Regions from separate parts of the Pseudomonas sp. Lz4W genome, predicted to be linked through region 2. Evidence: predicted binding sites of a transcription regulator. Region 2 holds the regulator's gene; the other holds the start of a gene.
What was found. Region 2 encodes sigma-54, which starts transcription at its own class of promoters, with help from an activator protein. Its sites were predicted from a motif close to ANTGGCATNNANNTTGCTNT; they were not measured.
Positions count from the first base shown of each region.

Region 1: the regulator sigma-54 is predicted to act here: its motif matches at 1,879-1,898, upstream of glnA (glutamate--ammonia ligase).

Region 1 covers NZ_CP017432.1:4,723,531-4,730,884, forward strand. The annotation lists gene typA (translational GTPase TypA) at 1-69, opposite strand, end outside; gene thiI (tRNA uracil 4-sulfurtransferase ThiI) at 209-1,663, opposite strand; gene glnA (glutamate--ammonia ligase) at 1,997-3,403, shown strand; gene B195_RS21480 (hypothetical protein) at 3,622-3,909, shown strand; gene glnL (nitrogen regulation protein NR(II)) at 4,134-5,219, shown strand; gene ntrC (nitrogen regulation protein NR(I)) at 5,216-6,649, shown strand; gene B195_RS21495 (hypothetical protein) at 7,057-7,354, opposite strand, start outside.
Region 2 covers NZ_CP017432.1:4,070,782-4,078,135, reverse strand. The annotation lists gene rapZ (RNase adapter RapZ) at 1-173, opposite strand, end outside; gene ptsN (PTS IIA-like nitrogen regulatory protein PtsN) at 179-640, opposite strand; gene hpf (ribosome hibernation-promoting factor, HPF/YfiA family) at 653-961, opposite strand; gene B195_RS18690 (RNA polymerase factor sigma-54) at 1,038-2,531, opposite strand; gene lptB (LPS export ABC transporter ATP-binding protein) at 2,716-3,441, opposite strand; gene lptA (lipopolysaccharide transport periplasmic protein LptA) at 3,441-3,986, opposite strand; gene lptC (LPS export ABC transporter periplasmic protein LptC) at 3,973-4,545, opposite strand; gene B195_RS18670 (HAD family hydrolase) at 4,554-5,078, opposite strand; gene B195_RS18665 (KpsF/GutQ family sugar-phosphate isomerase) at 5,078-6,052, opposite strand; gene B195_RS18660 (ATP-binding cassette domain-containing protein) at 6,344-7,153, shown strand; gene mlaE (lipid asymmetry maintenance ABC transporter permease subunit MlaE) at 7,153-7,354, shown strand, end outside.

The DNA.
Region 1 (7,354 bases), 650 kb from region 2:
GTCTACCAGGGTGGTTTTACCGTGGTCAACGTGAGCAATGATGGCGATGTTACGTAGATTTTCGATCACTTGTGTATCTCGATCAGAGGATTCGGTGTGCTGACAGGTCGTGGCAGCGATTAACAGTAGAGTCAGGTCAAGCCGTTACAACTTGACCTCGGCGTCGGGGGGCCGGTGACGCAGGCCACAGGCATACAGCCCCGGGCTCTTAGCTCGGTCGATAAACGCGCACATTGGCATGCCCCTCACTGAGCAAATGGTGAGCATGCAGGCGACTCATCACGCCTTTGTCGCAATACAACAGGTACTGACGGGTGTCATCCAGTTCCTTGAAGCGGCTGTTCAAAGCATAAAACGGCAACGCTTGTACTTCGATGCCAGCCAGTTCCAGCGGTTGATCTTCCTGAGCATCCGGGTGACGGATGTCAATCACGATCTGGCCCGCCAGCACTTCGCTGACTTCTTCGACTTGCAAGTCCTGGCCCAATTCATCGATCACCCGATCAATCGGCACCAGTTTGGCCCGCTCCAGCGCACGCTCGAGCACGGCCATATCGAACTGTTGTTCTTCGTACTCCACGCGATTGCGTTTGGCGTGGGTCTTGGGGTTGACCGAAATCACCCCGCAATATTCAGGCATGTGCTTGGCAAAATCGGCCGTACCGATTTCAACCGCCTGATCAATGATGTCCTGCTTGTGGCTAGCGATCAGCGGACGCAGAACCAATTTGTCAGTAGCCGAGTCGATCAGCGACAAATTGGGCAGGGTCTGGCTCGAAACCTGGGAAATCGCTTCACCGGTAACCAGCACTTCGATATCGAGCCGCTCAGCGATACGGGTTGCAGCGCGCAACATCATACGCTTCAAAATGACGCCCATATGACTGTTATCGACTTTGCCGAGAATTTCCCCCAAAACTTCTTCGAAAGGAACGCTGACAAACAGCACGCGCTGGGAGCTGCCGTACTTCTTCCATATATAGTGCGCGACTTCCATCACGCCCAGTTCGTGGGCACGCCCGCCGAGGTTGAAGAAGCAAAAGTGGCTCATCAGGCCGCGGCGCATGATCTGGTAGGCGGCAACGGTGGAGTCGAAACCACCGGACATCAACACCAGGGTCTGCTCCAGCGAGCCCAGCGGGAAACCGCCGATGCTGTCGTGCTGGCTGTGAATCACAAACAACCGTTGGTCGCGAATTTCGAAGCGGACTTCGATTTCCGGTTTTTTCAGGTCGATTCCTGCCGCACCGCATTCACGACGCAGCTTGCTGCCGACGTATTTCTCGATTTCCATCGAGGTAAACGGGTGCTTGCCGCCGCGTTTGCAACGCACAGAAAAAATCTTGCCTGCCAGCGCATCGCCGAAGTGCAGTTTGCACTTCTCGACCACGTCATCGAAGTCACCCAACGGGTACTCGTCGACCTGCAGGAAATGCGTGATGCCCGGCATGCAGCTCAGGCGCGCAGTCATCTCCTTCAAGGCTTTGGGGTCGGTCACGCGCGTTTGCAGCTCGATGTTGTCCCACACGCCCGTCACCACCACAGCCGGGTCCAGATCGCGGAGCACAGCGCGGATGTTTTTAGCCAATTGGCGGACGAAACGCATCCGAACCGGACGGCTCTTAATAGTGATTTCGGGGAAGACTTTAACGATTAGTTTCATGAAAACAGCGCGCGAGCAGCCTGCCAAAAAAGGGGGGCGCGGATTATAGCGGAAATTGCTCAAGGTTTAACCAGTTATCGTACAAACGGTTTTCGATGCACCAAAACAGGTCAAAAGCGTCGGTTTTCGCTTCATTTGAGTGCGGCAAGACGCCTTAATCGGTAGTCTGCGGCCCTTATCTGCTTGAGATTGGGGCATTACGCCCAAGTCGGGGCACTGGCATGCAATTTGCTCCCTTGTGAGGCAGGTTGCCTTGGCAGAGTATTCGCGCCGGCATCAACCACCTTTAACGGGCTCTCCACTACCTAGCCCGAAGCCACCCCGGAGGACACTATGTCGAAGTCGGTTCAACTCATCAAAGATCATGACGTCAAGTGGATTGATCTGCGCTTCACTGACACTAAAGGCACTCAGCACCACGTGACCATGCCGGCCCGTGATGCGCTGGATGAAAACTTCTTCACCGACGGCAAAATGTTCGACGGCTCCTCCATTGCTGGCTGGAAAGGCATCGAAGCGTCCGACATGATTCTGCTGCCGGACGACAGCACTGCCGTTCTGGACCCGTTCACCGAACAGCCAACCCTGATTCTGGTGTGCGACATCATCGAACCCTCGACCATGCAAGGCTACGATCGCGACCCGCGCGCCATCGCCACCCGTGCCGAGGAATACCTGAAGTCCACCGGTATCGGCGACACCGTATTTGTAGGTCCGGAGCCAGAGTTCTTCATCTTCGACGAAGTGAAGTTCAAATCCGACATCTCCGGTTCCATGTTCAAGATCTACTCCGAACAAGGTTCGTGGATGTCCGACCAGGACGTGGAAGGCGGCAACCGTGGCCACCGTCCAGGTATCAAGGGCGGCTACTTCCCGGTTCCTCCGTTCGACCACGACCACGAAATCCGTACCTCCATGTGCAACGCCATGGAAGAAATGGGCCTGGTCATCGAAGTGCACCACCACGAAGTGGCAACTGCCGGCCAGAACGAAATCGGCGTGCAGTTCAACACCCTGGTGAAAAAGGCTGACGAAGTTCAGACCCTGAAGTACTGCGTACACAACGTGGCAGACGCCTACGGCCGTACCGCTACTTTCATGCCCAAGCCTCTGTACGGCGATAACGGCTCGGGTATGCACGTTCACATGTCCATCTCCAAAGATGGCAAGAACACCTTCGCAGGCGAAGGTTATGCCGGCCTGTCCGACACCGCCCTGTACTTCATCGGCGGCATCATCAAGCACGGTAAGGCCCTGAACGGCTTCACCAACCCGGCCACCAACTCCTACAAGCGTCTGGTACCAGGCTTCGAAGCTCCGGTAATGCTGGCCTACTCGGCTCGCAACCGTTCCGCTTCGATCCGTATTCCTTACGTGTCGAGCCCTAAGGCGCGCCGTATCGAAGCACGTTTCCCGGACCCGGCAGCCAACCCGTACCTGTGCTTCGCAGCACTGATGATGGCTGGCCTGGACGGTATCCAGAACAAGATCCACCCAGGCGACGCAGCTGACAAAAACCTGTACGACCTGCCGCCTGAAGAGGCCAAAGAGATCCCGCAGGTTTGTGGCAGCCTGAAAGAAGCCCTGGAAGAGCTGGATAAAGGTCGTGCGTTCCTGACCAAAGGCGGCGTTTTCAGCGACGACTTCATCGACGCTTACATCGCACTGAAAAGCGAAGAAGAAATCAAGGTTCGCACCTTCGTACACCCACTGGAATACGAGCTGTACTACAGCTGCTGATCCAGCAACGCCTGCCCGTGCAGGCGTTACCAAGAGGCCTCCTTCGGGAGGCCTTTTTTATGCCCGGCACTTTATCCCTGGCGCCGATTGCGCGGTCACAAAAATTCCGACAGGAACGGCTGCCATTGACCTGGCCGAGAAAGGCCCCGCCCTACATTAAAGCCATCAGCACTGCCCCAGAATGACCGCCTTTTCTTCCCACGGGATGGCGGCCTGCGATGATGCCGAAAGTACTGTTGCTGCTTGTTTTTGCCCACCCGGCTGGCGCGCAGGTCTATCGCCAGGCCCCCGACAACGCCAGCTTGATCTTCAGCAACGTACCCCTGGCAGGAGTCCAGGCAGAGCCGATATCCGTGCAACCCGCAAACCGGATCGCAGCATTCAAGTATTCGTCGACCTTGATCCCCTCCTCCATGCTGTTGCCCGAACAAGAGCCCGGGCCGGCAATCAAACCTGATCGCGACCCGCATCGTCAGGCGGCACAAGACCGTCTCGCAGAGAACTGAATCTATTCAGCAAATCTGCACTATATTGGTGCAACAACAGAGCGAAGACACACTTGCCAGCCCAATTTGGTTCAAAACGACTCACTCCAAGCGCATAAACGCCATCTAAAAGGGCTGCAACCCCCTATTTCAGGCGAATAACGCTTCTTTTCGGAGCCTTGGTTTGTTTTTTGCATTTTCCTAGTCTCAGCGCCTCACCCGCGCATGCAATCCGGGATCGGCCCATGACCATCAGTGATGCCCTGCACCGACTGCTACTCGATAATCTGACCACCGCCACACTGCTGCTCAATGCCGACCTGCGTCTTGAGTACATGAACCCGGCGGCGGAAATGCTGCTGGCCATCAGTGGCCAACGCAGTCATGGGCAATTCATCAGTGAACTGTTCACTGAGTCCACCGAAGCCTTGCACTCGCTGCGCCAGGCGGTTGAGCAAGCGCACCCGTTCACCAAGCGCGAAGCCATGCTGACTTCGCTCACCGGCCAGAACCTGACGGTGGACTACGCCGTGACCCCGATCCTGAGCCACGGCAGCACCATGTTGCTGCTTGAAGTGCACCCCCGCGACCGGCTGCTGCGCATCACCAAGGAAGAAGCCCAGCTGTCCAAGCAGGAAACCAGCAAGATGCTGGTGCGCGGCCTGGCCCATGAAATCAAGAATCCGCTGGGCGGCATTCGCGGGGCGGCCCAGTTGCTGGCCCGCCAGCTACCCGATGAAAGCCTGCGGGACTACACCAACGTCATCATCGAAGAAGCCGATCGCCTGCGTAATCTGGTAGATCGCATGCTGGGCTCCAACAAGCTGCCATCGCTGGCCATGACCAATGTGCATGAAGTGCTGGAGCGGGTGTGCAATCTGGTCGAGGCCGAAACACAGGGCAGCATCACGCTGGTGCGCGACTACGACCCGAGCCTGCCCGACCTACTGATCGACCGTGAACAGATGATTCAGGCAGTGCTCAATATTGTGCGTAACGCCATGCAGGCCATTGGCAGCCAGAACGAGCTGCGCCTGGGCCGCATCAGCCTGCGTACCCGGGCCATGCGCCAGTTCACCATCGGCCATATCCGCCATCGACTGGTGACCAAAATCGAAATTATCGACAACGGCCCGGGCATCCCTCCCGAGCTGCAAGACACTCTGTTCTTTCCAATGGTCAGCGGCCGCCCTGACGGCACCGGGCTGGGACTGGCCATTACCCAGAACATCATCAGTCAGCACCAGGGATTGATCGAGTGTGAGAGCCACCCCGGCCACACACTCTTCTCGATCTTTCTACCACTGGAACAAGGAGCCGCATCGACATGAGCCGAAGTGAAACCGTGTGGATCGTCGACGACGACCGTTCTATCCGTTGGGTCCTGGAAAAAGCCTTGCAACAGGAAGGCATGACCACACAAAGTTTCGACAGCGCCGACGGGGTGATGAGCCGCCTCGCCCGCCAGCAGCCCGACGTGATCATTTCGGACATTCGCATGCCCGGCGCCAGCGGTCTGGACTTGCTGGCCAAGATTCGCGAACAGCACCCCCGCCTGCCCGTGATTATCATGACCGCCCACTCCGACCTCGACAGTGCGGTGGCGTCCTATCAGGGCGGCGCGTTCGAATACCTGCCCAAGCCGTTCGACGTCGACGAAGCCGTGTCCCTGGTCAAGCGTGCCAACCAGCACGCCCAGGAACAACAAGGCCTGGCCGTCCCTCCAGCGCTGGCACGCACGCCGGAAATCATCGGTGAAGCCCCGGCGATGCAAGAGGTGTTTCGCGCCATTGGCCGGCTTAGCCACTCCAACATCACGGTGTTGATCAATGGCGAGTCGGGCACCGGTAAAGAGCTGGTGGCCCACGCCCTGCATCGCCATAGTCCGCGCGCAGCATCGCCTTTTATTGCGTTGAATATGGCGGCCATCCCCAAGGACCTGATGGAGTCCGAGCTGTTCGGCCACGAGAAAGGTGCCTTCACCGGAGCCGCCAACCTGCGGCGCGGCCGGTTCGAGCAAGCCGATGGCGGAACCCTGTTTCTGGACGAAATCGGCGACATGCCCGCCGACACCCAAACGCGCCTGCTGCGGGTTTTGGCCGATGGCGAGTTCTACCGGGTCGGCGGTCATACGCCGGTCAAGGTCGATGTGCGGATCATTGCCGCCACCCACCAGAACCTCGAAACCCTGGTCCAGGCCGGCAAATTCCGTGAAGACCTGTTCCACCGTCTGAACGTGATCCGCATTCATATCCCGCGCCTGTCGGACCGTCGCGAGGATATCCCGACCCTGACCCGCCACTTTCTCAGAAGCGCCGCGCAAGAGCTGTCTGTCGAGCCCAAGCTGCTCAAGGCCGAGACCGAGCAATACCTGAAAAACCTGCCATGGCCGGGCAACGTGCGCCAGCTGGAGAACACCTGCCGCTGGATCACGGTGATGGCCTCGGGCCGCGAAGTGCATATCAGCGACTTGCCACCCGAGCTGCTGAACCTGCAGCAGGACACGTCGCCGGTCACCAACTGGGAACAGGCCCTGCGTCAGTGGGCTGATCAGGCGCTGGGCCGGGGTCAGTCCAACCTGCTCGACAGTGCCGTGCCGACGTTTGAACGGATCATGATCGAGACCGCCCTCAAGCACACCGCAGGCCGTCGTCGCGATGCAGCCGTGCTGCTGGGCTGGGGCCGCAACACCCTGACCCGCAAGATCAAGGAGCTGGGGATGAAGATTGATAGCGACGAGGATGACAGCGACGAGGCATGACTCGGCGGCGCGATGATGGGGGAGCCGGCTGGCCAGCGATGGCACCCCTGTGATCGGCCTGAACGATCGCGAGCAAGCTCGCTCCTGCAGGACCGCACCAGCTTCAGGCAACACGCACTATTTGTGTGCACAGCTCTGGATCAATGGTTACAGCAACATCGACAACCCAAAACAGCAGTCCCAGAAAAGCCCCGGATTCCGGGGCTTTTGCATATCAAGGAAAAAAATCAGGCAGAAAAACCAGAACTGGCATGCACCCTGCAATAACCCTGATAACGCTTTAGGGGACCTTGATACAGGCAGGTCAAGACTCCCCACTTTTACACCCGCAGCCTTGATGCCTTATGCATCGAGGCGCACAACGATTTTGGGGAACCGGTACAGGCAGGCCGCAATTCCCTCTTTTATTACTCCCGCAGGTTTATCTGCAGTCGCCAGCGCCCGTCCCGGGACGCTCCGGCCCAGTCGCCCTGCAGCGCACGGGCCGCCACCAAGGTCAGCAGCAACCCGCCATCGGTATGCCGTAGCCGCCAGTTCACCACCTTGTCACCCAGCTTTAACTGGCCGTTCTGCGGCTTGCCCCTGGCATCGAACAGCAACCCCAGCGTGCCATCAACCAGCTCGCCATGCAGCTTGGGCTCATCGCTGAACCACACCACCAGCGCACCGGGCAACACCTCCACTTGCTGCAGCTCAACCGGCACA
Region 2 (7,354 bases):
GATACCGCCACCAGCGGCTGTGCCAGTTCAGTATGAATCAGTGCACGTTCCGCCAGCTCTGGCAGCAAGCCGGCGGGCAGGTTGTCGATGCAATAGAAACCGTTATCTTCGAGGACGGCGAGGGCGGTGCTTTTACCGGAGCCGGAGCGTCCGCTGACAATGACTAGGCGCATGATAATTAACCGTTCTGTACGTCCAGAACAACCTGATACAGCGCTTCGTTACTGGGTGCGCTGCGTAATCGTTCACGCACATCTTTGCGGTCGAGCATGCTGGCGATCTGCCGCAGCAGTTCCAGGTGTGCGTCGGTAGCAGCTTCTGGCACCAGCAAAACGAACAACAGGTCGACCGGCGCGCCATCGATGGCGTCGAAATCTATGGGAGCGTCAAGATGTAGCAAGGCACTGACAGGCGACTCGCAGCCCTTGAGGCGGCAATGGGGGATGGCGATGCCGTTACCAAAACCGGTGGATCCCAGTTTTTCACGGGCAATAAGGCTCTCGAAGACATCTTGCATTTCCAGACCCGGCACTTCGCGGCTGATCAGGGTGGCAATTTGTTCGAGTGCGCGCTTTTTACTGCCGCCCGGCGCGTTCACCAAGGAACGGCCGGGGGTCAGGATATTTTCAAGTCGAATCATGGTTATGGAGTATTAACGACCCGTGGCGCCCTGGAGCAGGCTTTGGGTCTTTTCCTTATGCTTTTTCAGTTGGCGATCAAGCTTGTCGTAGAGGCTGTCAATGGCCGCATACATGTCTGGATCGACGGCATTGGCGACAACTTCGCCACCGTGAATGTTGAGGGTGGCCTCGATTTTCTGTTTTAGTTTTTCAACAGAGAGAATCACCTGCACATTGGTGATCTTGTCGAAGTGACGTTCCAGCCGTGCGAATTTTTCGTTGATCGAGTCGCGGAGCGCTTGGGTGACTTCCAGATGTTGTCCACTGATGTTGACTTGCATGCAGTTTCTCCTTCTGTTGCCATTGCATAAAGTGGCAGGCCGACCAGCCTGCCACTGAAACGCTGTGGCCCGTGGCTTACATCAAACGCTTGCGTTCGCTCGAAGGCGCTATCCCTAAGGATTCGCGGTACTTGGCGACGGTGCGACGGGCCACCTGAATACCTTGTGCCTCCAGTAAACCAGCGATCTTGCTGTCACTCAACGGCTTTTTCTGATTTTCAGCCGCCACCAGTTTTTTGATGATGGCGCGTATCGCAGTGGACGAGCATTCACCCCCTTCGGAGGTGCTGACGTGACTGGAAAAAAAGTACTTCAATTCATAAATGCCCCGCGGGGTATGCATGAATTTCTGGGTGGTGACCCGGGAAATGGTTGATTCGTGCATGCCGACGGCTTCTGCAATGTCATGCAGTACCAAAGGTTTCATTGCCTCGTCGCCATACTCCAGAAAACCGCGCTGATGCTCCACGATCTGGGTCGCCACTTTCATCAGGGTTTCGTTGCGGCTCTGCAGGCTTTTGATGAACCAGCGCGCTTCTTGCAGCTGATTGCGCATGAAGGTGTTGTCGGCGCTGGTGTCGGCACGACGAACGAATCCTGCGTATTGCGGGTTGACCCGCAGGCGCGGTACCGACTCCTGGTTAAGCTCGACCAGCCAGCGTTCGTTGTCTTTACGAACGATCACGTCAGGCACGACGTATTCGGCTTCGCCGGATTCGATCTGCGACCCCGGACGTGGATTAAGGCTCTGTACCCGTTCGATGACCTGGCGCAGTTCGTCTTCTTTGAGCTTCATGCGGCGCATGAGCTGGCTGTAGTCGCGGGCGCCCAGCAGGTCGATGTAATCGGTTACCAGGCGCTTGGCTTCGTTCAACCAGGGCGTGTTGGCCGGTAGCTGGCGCAATTGCAGCAGCAGGCACTCGCTCAGGTTGCGCGCACCAATGCCGGCCGGTTCGAATTGCTGGATACGGTGCAGAACGGCTTCGATTTCATCGAGTTCAATGTCCAGCTCGGGATCGAACGCCTCAAGGATCTCTTCGAGAGTTTCGTCGAGATAGCCCTGGTTGTTGATGCAGTCGATGAGGGTGACGCCGATCAGTCGGTCGGTGTCGGACATCGGTGCCAGGTTCAGTTGCCACAACAGGTGACTTTGCAGGCTCTCACCGGCCGAGGTGCGGGTGGTGAAGTCCCATTCGTCATCATCGTTGCTGGGCAGGCTGCTGGCGCTGGTTTGATAAACGTCTTCCCAGGCTGTGTCGACGGGTAGCTCATTGGGAATGCGTTCGCTCCAGTCGCCTTCTTCCAGGTTGTCCACAGTAGGCGCGGACTCTTGATAGGAAGGTTCCTGGATGTCGCTGTTGGGTTTTTGCTCAATGTTGTCGGCTAAAGGATCTGAATTGTCGAAGTCGTCGCCGTCTTCCTGGCGCTCGAGCATCGGATTGGATTCCAGAGCCTCCTGGATCTCCTGTTGCAGGTCCAGGGTCGACAATTGGAGCAGGCGGATGGCCTGTTGCAGCTGCGGTGTCATCGTCAGCTGCTGGCCCATTCTCAGGACTAGCGATGGTTTCATGGCTGGGGCTTAAGACCTTATTCGCCGGCGCGCATGGCGCCATCCACTACCAAGGCGCGTGAGCGCCAAACATAAGCAAATTATATGCCTGAAACCGGTGCGTTTGCCTAGAGCACCAAGGTAATAAAAGTCGTGACGACTTTTTGCTGTCCTTGGCGCCCGGAAATTCGCGATGCATCTGGCCTTACAGGCGGAACTCGTGGCCCAGATACACTTCTCTGACCAATTCATTGGCCAGAATGGTTTCAGCATCACCTTCGGCTATCAACTGCCCATCGTTGACGATGTAGGCGGTTTCGCAGATGTCGAGGGTTTCACGGACGTTGTGATCGGTGATCAGTACGCCAATGCCCTTGGCCTTGAGGTGATGAATGATTTGCTTGATGTCGCCCACAGATATCGGGTCAACGCCGGCAAAGGGTTCGTCGAGCAGGATGAATTTCGGGGCGGTTGCCAGTGCCCGGGCGATTTCGACCCTGCGTCGCTCACCACCGGACAGGCTCATGCCGAGGCTGTCGCGGATGTGGCTGATGTGGAACTCCTGCAGCAGGCTTTCGAGTTCCTTGCGACGACCGGCCTTGTCGAGTTCTTTGCGCGTTTCGAGGATCGCCATGATGTTATCGGCGACCGAAAGCTTGCGAAAGATCGAGGCTTCCTGGGGCAGGTAACCGATGCCGGCGCGTGCGCGGCCGTGCATGGGCTGGTGGCTGACATCCAGGTCGTCGATCAGTACGCGTCCCTGGTCAGCCTGGACCAGGCCGACAATCATGTAGAAGCATGTGGTCTTGCCTGCACCGTTAGGGCCGAGCAAACCCACGATTTGCCCGCTGTCGATTGACAGGCTGACATCACGTACCACCTGGCGACTCTTGTAGCTTTTAGCCAAATGCTGGGCTTTGAGGGTTGCCATTACTGGGCCTTCTGCTGGTCGGTTTTCTTCTTCGGCTGGATCACCATGTCGATGCGCGGGCGTGGTGCGGTGACTGTGGAGCCATTGGCGCGTCCGGCGTTTGCGACCTGTTTCACCGTGTCATAGACGATCTTCTCGCCTTCGGTGGTGTTGCCGTCGTTGATGACCTTGGCCTTGTCGATCAGCACAATGCGGTTTTGCGGCGCATGGTACTGAATGGTTACGGCGTAGGCCTGAACCGGCTTGGAGTCGGTTGCTTTTTGCAGCTGCTCGAAATAGGCCAGGTTGCCGACTGAGGTCACGATATCAATTTCACCCGCAGCATTGCGGGTAATAGTGACGGTGTTGCCGGTGATTTTCATCGAGCCCTGGGTGATGATTACATCGCCCTTGTAGGTCGCGACGCCTTGTTTGTCATCCAGCTGGGCTTCATTGGCCTGGATGCGGATTGGCTGTTCGTTATCGTTCGGCAGAGCCCAGGCGCTCACGCTTCCCAGTGCTGCGCTCAGGCTGAGCAATAAAGGGAGGGATTTAACGAGACTCATACTGTCCTCTTACGTTGGACAGCAGGTCCATCCTGCCGTCTTTCAAATATGCTTTCATGCCCTTGCCAGTTGTTACGCCGCCAGCGCCGTCGATTCTAACGTCTCGCTCGGTCTGCGCATATTGCTTCTGGGGGAATACAGTCATGCGGGAACTGGTAATAACCGTAGTGCGATTTTTTTCATCTGTGCGGGCCACACGTACCGAGTCGATCAGCTCGACCTCGGTGCCGTCCGGATTAACTTCTCCGCGCTCGCTCTGTACGTGCCACGGGAAGGCCGTGCCGCGGTACATTTGCAGGTCGGGCTTGGTCATCAGGGTGACTTCCGATGACAGCACATGCTCGATTTTGTCGGATGTCATTTCATACTGCAGTTTGCCGTCCGGCAAGAACTGCAGGCTGCGCGCATTAAGCGCGTAATAGTCGATAGCGCTTTCATCGACGGCCGCTTTAGGGGTGTCGAGAAAACGTTCGGGGCTGATATTCCAGTAGCCAACTGATGCGAACAACGCAGCAATGACCGTGAATAACAGGATGTTACGGATCTTTTTGCTCAGCATGGAAAACTCTATAGGTAGGCTGCGTGGGCCGCGTCTAGACGGCCTTGAGCGCGCAAAATCAACTCGCAGAATTCGCGTGCGGCACCTTCTCCGCCTCGTGCCTGAGTGACGCCATGGGCGTGCTCGCGAACAAAGCTGGCAGCATTGGCAACTGCCATGCCCAGACCAACTCGGCGGATAACCGGTAAATCAGGCAGATCATCGCCCAAATAGGCGACCTGTTCATAGCTTAGGTTGAGTTGGCCAAGAAGCTCGTCCAATACCACCAACTTGTCTTCGCGCCCCTGATACAGGTGCGCGATCCCCAGGTTTTGTGCGCGACGTTCAACCACCGGGGTTTTACGGCCGCTGATAATCGCGGTCTGAACCCCGGCGGCCATCAGCATCTTGATACCCAGACCGTCCAGCGTGTTGAAGGTCTTGAACTCGCTGCCGTCTTCAAGGAAGTACAGGCGGCCGTCGGTCAAAACCCCGTCAACGTCGAAAATGGCAAGTTTTATGTCTTTGCCGCGCTTGAGTAGTTCAAGGGTCATTACATCACTCCTGCGCGTAGCAAGTCGTGCATGTTCAAGGCACCAACCGGCCGGTCTTCCTTGTCGACTACAACCAGTGCGTTGATTTTGTGGTCTTCCATGATTTTCAAGGCTTCGGCGGCGAGCATGTCGGCCCGTGCGGTTTTGCCATGGGGGGTCATGACTGCATCAATGCTTGCGTTGCGGATATCGATTTCGCGATCCAGGGTTCTGCGCAAGTCACCGTCAGTGAAGATTCCGGCCAGGCGACCATCTTCTTCTATAACCACGGTCATGCCGAGACCTTTGTGCGTCATTTCCATCAATGCATCCTTGAGCAGCGTGCCGCGGACAACCTGCGGCAAGTCTGCGCCCGAGTGCATGACGTTTTCGACTTTCAGCAGCAGGCGGCGGCCCAGGGCTCCACCGGGATGCGAAAAGGCAAAGTCCTCAGCGGTAAAGCCACGGGCTTCGAGCAAGGCTATGGCCAGAGCATCACCCAGCACCAGCGCGGCAGTAGTCGAGGAGGTCGGTGCCAGGTTCAACGGGCAGGCCTCCTGAGCCACGCGGGCGTCCAGGCTGACATCGGCGGCTTTGGCCAGTGGCGACTCGGGGTTGCCGGTGATGCAGATCAACTGGATACCCAAACGCTTGATCAGGGGCAGCAGGGTGACGATCTCTGCAGTCGACCCCGAGTTGGACAGCGCGAGAATAATGTCATCTCGGGTAATCATGCCCATGTCGCCATGGCTGGCTTCGGCCGGATGGACGAAAAAAGCGGTGGTACCGGTGCTGGCCAGAGTCGCAGCAATTTTGTTGCCGATATGCCCGGACTTGCCCATGCCGACCACGACTACCCGGCCCTTGCTGGCCAAAATCATCTCGCAAGCGCGTACGAAGTCTGCGTCGATATGAGCCAGCAAACCTTCTACGGCTTGCAGTTCGAGGCGGATGGTACGCTGAGCAGATTGGATCAGGTCGCTGGATTGGCTCATGTTTGAAGTCAGATAGCCTGAGAAAAGGCAAAGATTATAGCGGTAATGCGCAATTCCCTCACGCTAGATCGTCGTGCTTTGTTGTCTGCGCTACAAACTACTGCCGGGATTACAGCTGAATCGAATTTATTTCGCTGTCTGGAACCTGATACGGCACTCCTTCGGCCTTGGGCGGTCACTATCAGCAGTGCTATAGTTCGCCGCCAGTTCGGCCCGCTCAGGGAACGCGCCTCCCGATAAAGGGGCAAAGTGTCCGGGTGAGAGGCAGAGGCTGCATCGCAAGGAGTTTAGATGAGCGCCGATAACGCCTACGCGGTCGAGCTGAAGGGAGTGTCCTTCAAGCGCGGTACGCGCAGCATCTTCAATAATGTCGATATTCTGATTCCGCGTGGCAAAGTCACGGGAATCATGGGGCCTTCCGGCTGCGGCAAGACCACCCTTTTACGTTTGATGGGAATGCAACTGCGTCCCAGCAGCGGTGAGGTGTGGGTCAACGGTCAGAACCTGCCGACGTTGTCGCGCAGTGATCTGTTCGATGCCCGTAAGCACATGGGGGTGTTGTTTCAAAGCGGGGCGTTGTTCACCGACCTGGACGTATTCGAGAATGTGGCCTTCCCGCTACGGGTTCACACCCAGTTGCCGGAAGAAATGATTCGCGACATCGTGCTGCTTAAATTGCAGGCGGTGGGACTGCGCGGAGCCATTGATCTGATGCCCGACGAGTTGTCTGGCGGCATGAAGCGCCGGGTTGCCCTGGCGCGTGCGATTGCCCTGGACCCGCAGATCCTGATGTATGACGAACCTTTTGTCGGGCAGGACCCCATCGCAATGGGGGTTCTGGTTCGCCTGATTCGTCTGCTCAATGATGCCTTGGGCATCACCAGCATCGTGGTTTCTCACGACCTGGCTGAAACAGCGAGTATCGCTGACTATCTGTATGTAGTCGGCGATGGTCAGGTGCTGGGGCAGGGTACGCCCGAAGAGTTGATGAACGCCGATAACCCGCGTATTCGTCAGTTCATGAACGGCGACCCGGATGGTCCTGTTCCGTTTCACTTTCCGGCGTCGGACTACCGAACCGATCTTCTGGGGAAGCGCTGATGCGCAAGCATTCAATTATGGATCGTGTCGGACTATTCGGCCGGGCCGGTATCGATATCGTCTCGGTACTGGGCCGTTCGGGGATATTCCTCTTTCATTCTTTGCTGGGGCGTGGCGGCATTGGTGGCGGGTTCGGACTGTTGCTCAAGCAGCTGCACTCCGTGGGCGTCATGTCGCTGGTGATTATCGTGGTGTCCGGTG